2 regions of the Streptomyces sp. NBC_01116 genome follow, and region 1 is predicted to be linked to the other one. Evidence: riboswitches for the same ligand, from Rfam matches in the RefSeq annotation. Region 1 holds a riboswitch; the other holds the start of a gene.
What was found. A riboswitch is a leader RNA that binds a small molecule or an ion and turns the genes downstream of it on or off. The one in region 1 is predicted to bind glycine.
Positions count from the first base shown of each region.

Region 2: linked by a shared signal. The riboswitch ahead of gcvT (glycine cleavage system aminomethyltransferase GcvT) and the one ahead of gcvP (aminomethyl-transferring glycine dehydrogenase) in region 1 are both predicted to bind glycine.

Region 1 covers NZ_CP108644.1:1,163,375-1,168,730, reverse strand. Annotated here, with positions in the region: gene OG245_RS04920 (DNA polymerase IV) at 1-848, shown strand, start outside; gene OG245_RS04915 (PRC-barrel domain-containing protein) at 770-1,141, opposite strand; glycine riboswitch at 1,274-1,371, shown strand; gene gcvP (aminomethyl-transferring glycine dehydrogenase) at 1,565-4,450, shown strand; gene OG245_RS04905 (DUF5999 family protein) at 4,554-4,757, opposite strand; gene OG245_RS04900 (hypothetical protein) at 5,087-5,356, opposite strand, start outside.
Region 2 covers NZ_CP108644.1:6,141,130-6,146,485, forward strand. Annotated here, with positions in the region: gene OG245_RS27140 (L-serine ammonia-lyase) at 1-181, opposite strand, end outside; gene glyA (serine hydroxymethyltransferase) at 437-1,696, opposite strand; gene gcvH (glycine cleavage system protein GcvH) at 1,716-2,093, opposite strand; gene gcvT (glycine cleavage system aminomethyltransferase GcvT) at 2,251-3,375, opposite strand; glycine riboswitch at 3,550-3,647, opposite strand; gene OG245_RS27160 (AAA family ATPase) at 3,823-4,515, shown strand; gene OG245_RS27165 (enhanced serine sensitivity protein SseB) at 4,588-5,356, shown strand, end outside.

The DNA of each region.
Region 1 (5,356 bases):
ACGACCTGGCCGAGGCGGGCGAGGCGGAGCTGGTACGGCTGGTCGGCAAGGCCCACGGCCACGGGCTCTACCGGATGGCGCTGGGGCTCGACGACCGGCCGGTGGTCGCCGAGCGGGACGCCAAGTCCGTATCGGTGGAGGACACCTTCGACGTGGACCTGCACGACCGGGTGCGGGTGCGGGCCGAGGTGGAGCGGCTGGCGGTCCGGTGTGTGGAGCGGCTGCGCGCCGCCGACCGTTCGGGGCGCACGGTGGTCCTGAAGGTGCGCCGCTACGACTTCTCCACGCTGACCCGCTCCGAGACGCTCAGAGGCCCCACGGACGACCCCACGGTGGTCCGTGAGGCGGCGGGGCGGCTGCTGGAGTCCGTCGACACCACGGGCGGCGTACGGCTGCTGGGCGTCGGCGTGACGGGGCTGGCCGACTACACCCAGGAGGACCTGTTCGCCCAGGCCGCCGACGCCCGGGAGCTCGCCCGGCGGGTCGAGGCGGAGGACCGGGCGGCACCTGTGGAGGGCGGCGGGGGGAACGCGCCGGCGGAGCCCGAGCCGGAGGGCGCGGAGCTGCTCGCCGCGCGGCTCTGGCCCGCCGGGCACGACGTGCGCCACGAGGAGCACGGGCACGGTTGGGTGCAGGGGAGCGGCGTGGGCCGGGTCACCGTCCGGTTCGAGGAGCCGTGGAGCGCACCCGGCCGGGTGCTGACGTTCCGCGTCGACGATCCGCTGCTGCGGCCCGCCGACCCGCTGCCGCTCGTCCGTGACGCGGCCGACTACTCCTCCTGGCCCGCCAGCCTGCCGAAGTCCCGGTCGCGCGCCGGCTCTCCGGGCGACGAGGAGTCCAGCCCGTAATGGCGGTAGAGCTGCAGTTCCTGCTCGGGCGAGAGATGCCGGCCGACGCCGAAGTCCGGCGCGCCCTTGATCAACGCGCGGTCGAAGGGGACGCGCAGCGCGTCCTCGACGAATTCGCTGGGCTCCAGGGGGACGAAGGCGTCCCTGCTGAACAGGCCGGTGCGGACGGCCGCCCACTCGGGCACACCCGTCGCGTCGTCGAGATAGACCTCATCCACCGTTCCGATCTTGGCGCCCTTGCGATCGAATGCCTTGCGGCCGATCAGGCGGCGCGGATCGATATCGGTCTGCACGGTGCCTCCCACTGGTCGCAGCTGCTCAGGGTGGACGCTGCCGCTCCACCAGCACCACACAAGTGCAGATCCGTGGCGTCGGCCACTCGAGGATTGCCGCACGGTGGCCGCTGGTAGGCTGACAGTGGCTGCTGACCCCGTGCGGGAGAGTCCTCCGGTGCAGAATCCGGAGGCGCCGAAGGAGCAACTCCTCCCCGGAATCTCTCAGGCCCCCGTACCGCACGGACGAGGTCACTCTGGAAAGCAGGGCGATTCCGTGCGGGCGCAGGCCCAGGCGGACTCGACCCTCACCGACGGTGAAAGTCGGCACGCCCCCGGGCGGGCCGGTGAAGCTCTCAGGTTGAGATGACAGAGGGGGAGGCCGTTCGGGCACCCGCGCCGTGGTGCCCCTCGCAGGTCGTGACAGACCAGGAGGCCTCCACCATGACCCCCCGTCGCACTCCGCTCTCCCAGCTGGAGCAGGGCATTCCGTTCGAGCAGCGCCACATAGGGCCCGACGCCGGAGCCCAGGCGAAGATGCTCGCCCAGGTCGGCTACGGCTCCCTCGACGAGCTCACCGCCGCCGCGGTGCCCGACGTGATCAAGAGCGCGGAGGCCCTGAACCTTCCGTCGGCGCGCACCGAGGCGGAGGTCCTGGCCGAGCTGCGGTCGCTGGCCGACCGCAACGAGGTGCTGGCCCCGATGATCGGCCTCGGCTACTACGGCACCTTCACGCCGCCCGTCATCCTGCGCAACGTCATGGAGAACCCCGCCTGGTACACGGCCTACACCCCGTACCAGCCGGAGATCTCCCAGGGCCGCCTGGAGGCCCTCCTCAACTTCCAGACGATGGTCGCCGAGCTGACCGGGCTGCCCACCTCCGGCGCCTCGCTGCTCGACGAGGGCACCGCGGCCGCCGAGGCGATGGCCCTCGCCCGGCGCGTCGGCAAGGTCAAGAAGGGCGTCTTCCTGGTCGACGCCGACACCCTGCCGCAGACCGTCGCGGTGATCGAGACCCGCGCCGAGCCCACCGGCGTCGAGGTCGTCGTCGCCGACCTGAGCGACGGCATCCCCGCCGAGATCGCCGAGCGCGGCGTCTTCGGCGTGCTGCTCCAGTACCCGGGCGCCTCCGGCGCCGTGCGTGCCATCGAGCCCGTGATCGAGCAGGCCCACGGGCTCGGCGCGATCGTCACCGTCGCCGCCGACCTGCTGGCCCTCACGCTCCTCACCTCGCCCGGCGCGCTCGGCGCGGACATCGCGGTCGGCACCACCCAGCGCTTCGGCGTCCCGATGGGCTTCGGTGGTCCGCACGCGGGCTTCATGGCGGTCCGCGAGAAGTTCGCCCGCTCCCTGCCCGGCCGCCTCGTCGGCGTCTCCGTCGACGCCGACGGCAACAAGGCCTACCGCCTGGCCCTCCAGACCCGCGAGCAGCACATCCGTCGCGAGAAGGCCACCAGCAACATCTGTACCGCGCAGGTCCTGCTCGCCGTGATGGCCGGGATGTACGCGGTCTACCACGGCCCCGACGGGCTGCGGACGATCGCCCGGCGCACCCACCGCTTCGCCGCGATCCTGGCCGACGGCCTCCGGAGCGCCGGCGCCGACGTCGTGCACGGCGCGTTCTTCGACACCCTGACCGTGCGGGTGCCCGGCAAGGCCGCCGGCATCGTCGCGGACGCCCGGCAGCGCGGGGTCAACCTCCGCCTCGTCGACGCCGACCAGGTCTCCATCGCCTGCGACGAGACCACCACCCGTGCGCAGGTCTCCGCCGTCTGGGCGGCCTTCGGCGCCGAGGGCGACATCGAGGCGCTGGACGCGACGGTCGCCGACACGCTGCCCGAGGGCCTGCTGCGCTCCGACGACATCCTGACCCACCCGGTCTTCCACCAGCACCGCTCCGAGACCGCGATGCTGCGCTACCTGCGCAGGCTCGCCGACCGTGACTACGCGCTGGACCGCGGCATGATCCCGCTCGGCTCCTGCACCATGAAGCTGAACGCGACCGCCGAGATGGAGTCGATCACCTGGCCCGAGTTCGGCGCGCTGCACCCCTTCGCCCCGGCCGAGCAGGCGCAGGGCTTCCTCACCCTCATCCGTGAGCTGGAGGAGCGCCTCGCCGAGGTCACCGGCTACGACGCGGTGTCCCTCCAGCCCAACGCCGGTTCCCAGGGCGAGTTCGCGGGTCTGCTGGCGGTCCGCGCCTACCACCGCGCCAACGGCGACGACCAGCGGACCGTCTGCCTCATCCCGTCCTCCGCGCACGGCACCAACGCCGCCAGCGCCGTCATGGCGGGCATGAAGGTCGTCGTGGTGAAGACCGCCGACGACGGCGAGGTCGACATCGCGGACCTGCGGGCCAAGATCGAGCTGCACCGCGACGAGCTGGCCGTGCTCATGATCACCTACCCGTCCACGCACGGGGTGTTCGAGGAGCACGTCGCCGACATCTGCGGCGAGGTGCACGACGCGGGCGGCCAGGTCTACGTCGACGGGGCCAACCTCAACGCGCTGGTCGGGCTGGCCAAGCCCGGCAAGTTCGGCGGCGACGTCTCGCACCTGAACCTGCACAAGACCTTCTGCATCCCGCACGGCGGCGGCGGCCCCGGCGTCGGCCCGGTCGGCGTCCGCGCTCACCTCGCCCCGTACCTGCCCAACCACCCCCTCCAGCCCGCCGCGGGCCCGGAGACCGGTGTGGGCCCGATCTCGGCCGCCCCGTGGGGCTCGGCGGGCATTCTGCCGATCTCGTGGGCGTACGTCCGCCTGATGGGCGGCGAGGGCCTCAAGCGGGCCACTCAGGTCGCCGTGCTGGCCGCGAACTACATCGCCAAGCGCCTGGAACCGCACTTCCCGATCCTGTACAACGGCCCGGCCGGTCTGGTCGCGCACGAGTGCATCGTGGACCTGCGCCCGATCTCCAAGGCGACCGGCGTCTCCATCGACGACGTGGCCAAGCGCCTGATCGACTACGGTTTCCACTCGCCGACCATGTCGTTCCCGGTGGCCGGCACGCTGATGATCGAGCCGACGGAGAGCGAGAACCTCGCGGAGCTCGACCGGTTCTGCGACACCATGATCGCGATCCGTACCGAGATCGAGAAGGTCGCCTCGGGGGAGTGGAGCGAGGACGACAACCCGCTGCGCAACGCCCCGCACACCGCGGCCGCGCTCGGCGGCGACTGGGACCACGGCTACAGCCGCGAGGAGGCCGTCTTCCCGGCCGGAGTGTCCGCCGCGGACAAGTACTGGCCGCCGGTGCGCCGCATCGACGGGGCCTTCGGCGACCGGAACCTGGTCTGCTCCTGCCCCCCGCTGGACGCGTACGACGACTGAGACGGACCGCGGGTGGGCGTGCGCCGTGAGCGGTGCACGCCGGACATGCGTCGGGGCCGGTGCGGAGATCTCTCCGGGCCGGCCCCTGTTCGTTCGCCCGTCCTCAGGCGGCCTTCACCACGCCGGCCGCCAGTGGCCGGTGCGGGGCGATGATCTGCCCGTCGGGCAGCAGTTCGCCGGTGTCCTCGAAGAGCAGGACGCCGTTGCACAAGAGGCTCCAACCCTGCTCGGGATGGTGGGCCGTCAGGCGGGCGGCCTCCCGGTCGGGTGAATCGGCGGTGGGGCAGGGTGGCTGGTGCTGGCACATGGATGGGTTCTTTCGCTGCGTCGAGTCGAGTGTCCTGCGGCTGGATGAGGTGTTCATGGCCGCCCCCCGTATCAGTCGGTCCGGTCCCAGTGTTGCCCTACGGGGAAGATTCCGCAGGGATTTCGCTGCAGCACCCGTACTCCTCCCATGACGCATCACCCGCGCGGACGGTTCACCGCAATTGCACTGTCCCTTTGGGTGGTTCGGGGTGGCCGGATGGAGCTAGTCCGAGTGGGCAGCAGAGCGCCCCCGCAGTGACCCCTTCCCCGCCCGGAGTTCGGGCGGGGTCAGGATCGCCGCGGGGGCGCTCTGCCGGGGCGGCGCTCCGGTCAGGCGGAGCTGAGGAGCGGGCCGGGGGTCACGCGCAGCGAGATGACGGGCAGCAGGTCGGCGACCCGGTGCGGGCGGTGGGCGGCGATGCCCGGCGGGGCCGGCGCCAGCGGCACCAGGACGTCCGTCGGCAGGAGCACCCCGCCGGCGGGATCGGCCTCGGTGTCGCCGTGCAGCCAGAGGGTGAGCATGTACAGCTCCGGGATGGACAGCAGCCGGGCCTGGCAGGCGGTGGCCGACGCCTCCGCCTGCCGGACCGCCAGCTCGGT
Region 2 (5,356 bases), 5.0 Mb from region 1:
GCCCGTGGCCGGTCGCGCCGAGGGAGCCGTACAGCTCGGCCCGTATCGAGGCGGTGTGCGCGAGCAGGCCCTCGTTCTTGAGGCGGCGCGCGAACATCCGGGCGGCGCGCATCGGGCCCACCGTGTGGGAGCTGGACGGGCCGATGCCGACCGAGAAGAGGTCGAAGACCGAGATGGCCACGGGAGAACTCCTTGAGGTTGGAAGACGCCGTTGTCTGCCTGGGTGGTGCGGGAACGGGCCGGGTGGTGCGGAACGGGCCGGGGTGGGGCCCGCGGGTCAGCAGGTCAAGCGGGTCGAGCAGATGAGACGGGCTGGCGGGTCAAGCGGGTCAAGCAGGGCAAAACGTGGCGCGGGGGACACGGGTCGGGGCACCGCGCTCACTCTCTTCAGTGTGCGCGGTGCCCCGTCCGAACGTGCGGAACCGCAGGCCAGGTGTTACTTCAGGCCGGGGTACAGCGGGAACTTCTCGGCCAGCGCGATCACGCGGGCCTTGAGGTCGTCCGCGTCGTAGGACGGCTTGAGGGCGGCGGCGATGATCTCCGCGACCTCCGTGAAGTCCTCGGCGCCGAAGCCGCGGGTGGCCAGCGCCGGGGTGCCGATCCGCAGGCCCGAGGTGACCATCGGGGGACGCGGGTCGTTCGGGATGGCGTTCCGGTTGACCGTGATGCCCAGCTCGTGGAGCCGGTCCTCGGCCTGCTGGCCGTCCAGCTCCGAGTTGCGCAGGTCGACCAGGACCAGGTGGACGTCGGTGCCGCCGGAGAGGACGGATACGCCCACCTCGGTGACGTCCGGCTGGACCAGGCGCTCGGCCAGGATCCGCGCGCCGTCCAGGGTGCGCTGCTGGCGCTCCTTGAACTCCTCGCCCGCAGCGATCTTGAACGAGACCGCCTTGGCCGCGATCACGTGCTCCAGCGGGCCGCCCTGCTGACCCGGGAAGACCGCGGAGTTGATCTTCTTGGCGAGCTCCTGCGTGGAGAGGATCACGCCGCCGCGCGGACCGCCGAGGGTCTTGTGCGTGGTGGTGGTGACGACATGGGCGTGCGGCACCGGGTTCGGGTGCAGACCGGCCGCGACCAGGCCCGCGAAGTGCGCCATGTCGACCATCAGGTACGCGCCGACCTCGTCCGCGATGCGGCGGAAGGCGGCGAAGTCCAGCTGGCGCGGGTAGGCGGACCAGCCGGCCACGATCAGCTTCGGCTGGGACTCCTTGGCGAGGCGCTCGACCTCCTCCATGTCCACGACGCCGCTCTCGTCGACGTGGTACGGGACCACGTTGTAGAGCTTCCCGGAGAAGTTGATCTTCATGCCGTGGGTCAGGTGACCGCCGTGGGCCAGGTTCAGGCCCATGATCGTGTCGCCCGGCTTCAGCAGCGCGAACATCGCGGCGGCGTTCGCCTGGGCACCGGAGTGCGGCTGCACGTTCGCGGCCTCGGCGCCGAACAGGGCCTTGATCCGGTCGATCGCGATCTGCTCGACGACGTCGACGTGCTCGCAGCCGCCGTAGTAGCGGCGGCCCGGGTAGCCCTCGGCGTACTTGTTGGTGAGGACGGAGCCCTGCGCCTCCATGACGGCGACCGGAGCGAAGTTCTCCGAGGCGATCATTTCGAGGGTGGACTGCTGACGGTGGAGCTCGGCGTCGACAGCGGCGGCGACGTCCGGGTCCAGCTCGTGGAGGGAGGAGTTCAGAAGCGACATCAGGGGGTCCCTTAAGGTCTCAGTTGCCGGAGAACGCGGTGTACTCGTCGGCGGAGAGCAGGTCGGCCGGCTCCTCCGCGACGCGCACCTTGAACAGCCAGCCGCCCTCGAAGGGAGCGGAGTTCACCAGCGAGGGGTCGTCCACGACGTCCTGGTTGGCCGCCGTCACCTCACCGGTCACCGGCGAGTACAGATCGCTGACGGACTTGGTCGACTCCAGCTCGCCGCAGGTCTCGCCCGCGGTCACCGTGTCACCGACCTCCGGGAGCTGGGCGTAGACGACGTCACCGAGCGCGTTGGCCGCGTACTCCGTGATGCCGATGGTGGCCACGCCGTCCTCGAGGGCCGACAGCCACTCGTGCTCCTTGCTGTACCGCAGCTGCTGGGGGTTGCTCATAACCTGAATTCTCCTGTACGCGGGGGAGTGCTGGTGAACGGTGGTCTTACGGTGTGAGACGGGGGAACGTCACTTCCGTGACGTCCGCGCGCGCGTTGCTCCGGTGGCGCCCGCGCGCGGTCGAGAAGGTCCGGTTACCGCCGGTCCTTCCGGAATGTCACTTCTGGCGCTTGTAGAACGGCAGTGCGACGACCTCGTACGGCTCGTGCGTGCCGCGGATGTCCACGCCCACGCCCTCGGTGCCGGGCACGGCGAAGGCCGCGTCCACGTAGGCCATGGCGATCGGCTTGCCCAGCGTCGGGGACGGGGCGCCGGAGGTGACCTCGCCGATCACCTTGCCGTCGGCGACGACGGGGAAACCGGCGCGCGGGACCCGGCGGCCCTCGGCGATCAGGCCCACCAGCTTGCGCGGCGGGGCGGACTCGGCGCGCTCGGCGGCGGCGGTCAGGGCCTCGCGCCCGACGAAGTCGCCCTCCTTCTCGAACTTCACGACCCGGCCCAGGCCCGCGTCGAACGGGGTGAGCGCGGTCGTCAGCTCGTGCCCGTACAGCGGCATGCCCGCCTCCAGGCGCAGCGTGTCCCGGCAGGAGAGCCCGCAGGGGATCAGGCCGTGCGGCGCTCCGGCCTCGGTCAGCGCCCGCCAGAGCTGCTCGGCGTGCTCGGGCGCGACGAAGAGCTCGAAGCCGTCCTCGCCGGTGTAGCCGGTACGGGCGATGAGCGCCGGGACCCCGGCGACCGTGCCCGGCAGGCCCGCGTAGTACTTCAGCCCGTCCAGGTCGGCGTCGGTGACGGCCTTCATGATGGCGGGCGACTCCGGGCCCTGGACCGCGAGCAGCGCGTACGCGTCCCGGTCGTCGCGCACCTCGGCGTCGAAGCCCCCGGCCCGGGCGGTCAGCGCGTCCAGCACGACCTGCGCGTTGCCCGCGTTGGCGACGACCATGTACTCGTTGGCCCCGCTCTCGCCGAGCCGGTAGACGATCAGGTCGTCCACGATCCCGCCGTCCTCCTGGACGATCATCGTGTAGCGGGCCCGGCCGCTGCCGACGGTGGCGATGTTGCCCACCAGCGCGTAGCTCAGGAAGGCGGCGGCCTCGGGCCCGGTGACGGTGATCTCGCCCATGTGCGACAGGTCGAAGAGACCGGCCCGGGTGCGTACGGCGTTGTGCTCGTCGCGCTCACTGGCGTACCGCAGGGGCATGTCCCAGCCCGCGAAGTCGGTCATGGTGGCGCCGAGCGAGCGGTGCAGGGCGTCGAGGGCGGTGAGACGGGGGGCAGTGCTCATGGATACGGCTCCAGGGCATGACGACGTCAGGACGAATCCTCCCCATCTGTCATCGGAACCTGAGAGGTTCGCCGATAGCCCCTGACGGGGTATGCCCCTGGAGGGCGCCCCGGATCAGGGGGCTCGGCTTGCACCTTGGGTGGAGCCGCGGAACGGCTCGCTTTTCAGATCTGCCTCATCCACGCGGTACGGGGCCTGAGAGATTCAAGGGAGGATCTTGCTCCTTCGGCGCCCGGCTCACACTGTGGCCGGAACTCTCCCGCGCGGATTCGAACGGCCGGTATGCAGTTGGCGGGGTCATCATCGCATGCATTGGGGGAGAGTGGGGGGTCCGCTCCCCACGCAGGTGAATACGGCTACAACAGGCCCTGTGACGGTTGTGCCTCATTGCCTTTTCTTTACACTTCAGAGGCAGGCGTGGGGGACACGACGGCAGGGGGATGGGCGATGACGTTGCAGCGGTCGGCACCGACCGCGGGGGTCGCCAACGGCGCGATGCCCGCACAGCCCGGCGCTCCCGTGCGGGAGCTGCTGACGGAGGGCGCGCCGGTGGTACGCGACCTGCGCGGGCGCACCAGCCATGCCCCGTACGGCCTCGACCTCACCGCAGGTGACGTCGTCGTGGTCTCCGGACTCCCCGGCAGCGGGAAGTCGACCCTCATCCGCCGGGCGGTGCAGGGCCGCGCCATCGACTCCCAGAACACCCGGGACGGCTGGGCCGCCGCCCTGCCCGGTTTACTGCCCTACGCCCTCTACCGCCCCCTGGTCCGCGCCGCGCACTACCTCGGCCTCTGGAACGCCCTGCGCTCCGGTGAGTCCGTCGTCGTGCACGACTGCGGCACCCAGACGTGGGTACGCCGCTGGCTGGCCCGGCACGCCGTGAGCCGGGGCCGCACCCTCCACCTGATCCTGCTCGACGTGACGCCCGAGGTGGCGCGGCAGGGGCAGCGCGAGCGTGGGCGCGGGGTCTCCGGCTACGCCTTCGCCCGCCACCGGCACGCGGTCGCCCGGCTGCTCCGCGACACCGAGCAGGGGCTGCTGCCCGCCGGCTGCACCTCCGCGGTGCTGCTTGACCGCGAGGCCGCGGGAGCGCTCGACCGGATCTCCTTCACGGCCGCCGGGACCTCCGCCGCCCGCTGACGGTTAAGGTGCTGGCCTGAGCAGAGGGCCGCCACGGCGCGGCCGAAGCGGTGGAGAGAGGGCCCAGAGGCAGTGGACATTCCGGCACCCGCACCGGCGCACCCCCAGCAGGGGTGGCCCGCCAACGAGCTCGAAGAGGTGCTGACGGCCTCGCTCGGCGTCCCCGACGCGGGCGGCCGCCTCGTCGAGGTGCTCGGCCGCAGCTCCGTCTGGGTGCCGCTGCCCAACGGCGGCACCCCCGCGAGCGCGGACCTCGACCTGCCGATGATGGAGATCGACGGCGCGGCCTTCGTCCCCGTCTTCAGCTCCGAGGCCCAGTTCCTCAGCTGCGTCGGCAGCCACATGTCCTTCACCGTCGCCCCCGCCCGCGACTTCGCCCGGGGCCTGCCCCCGCAGGTCGGCATCGCCGTGAACCCGGGCGGCGCGGTCGGCATACCGCTTCCGCCGCCCGCCGTCGCCGAGCTGTGCCGGGCCGGCCGCACCGCCCTGGACGGGCCCGCCACCGGCGGCCGGGTCCGGCTGTTCGAGCCGGACTGGCAGCACGACCCGGTCGACTTCCTCACCACCGTGTCCGAGGAGTTCGAGGCCACCGGAGTGGTGAGCACCGCCCGCCGGGCGCTGGCCAGCATCGAGGGCGGCGACCCGGTCCTCTTCGTCGGCGTCGAGTTCGCCACCTGGGACGGCGCGGGACAGAGCGCGCCCATGGACGCCATCGGCCGCGCGCTCGGCCGGGTCCAGACGCCCTGGCCGGTCAATCTGGTCCTGCTGGACGTGGCGGACGACCTGGTCGGCGACTGGATGCGGGAGAAGGTGCGCCCGTTCTACCGCCGCGTGGGCCACT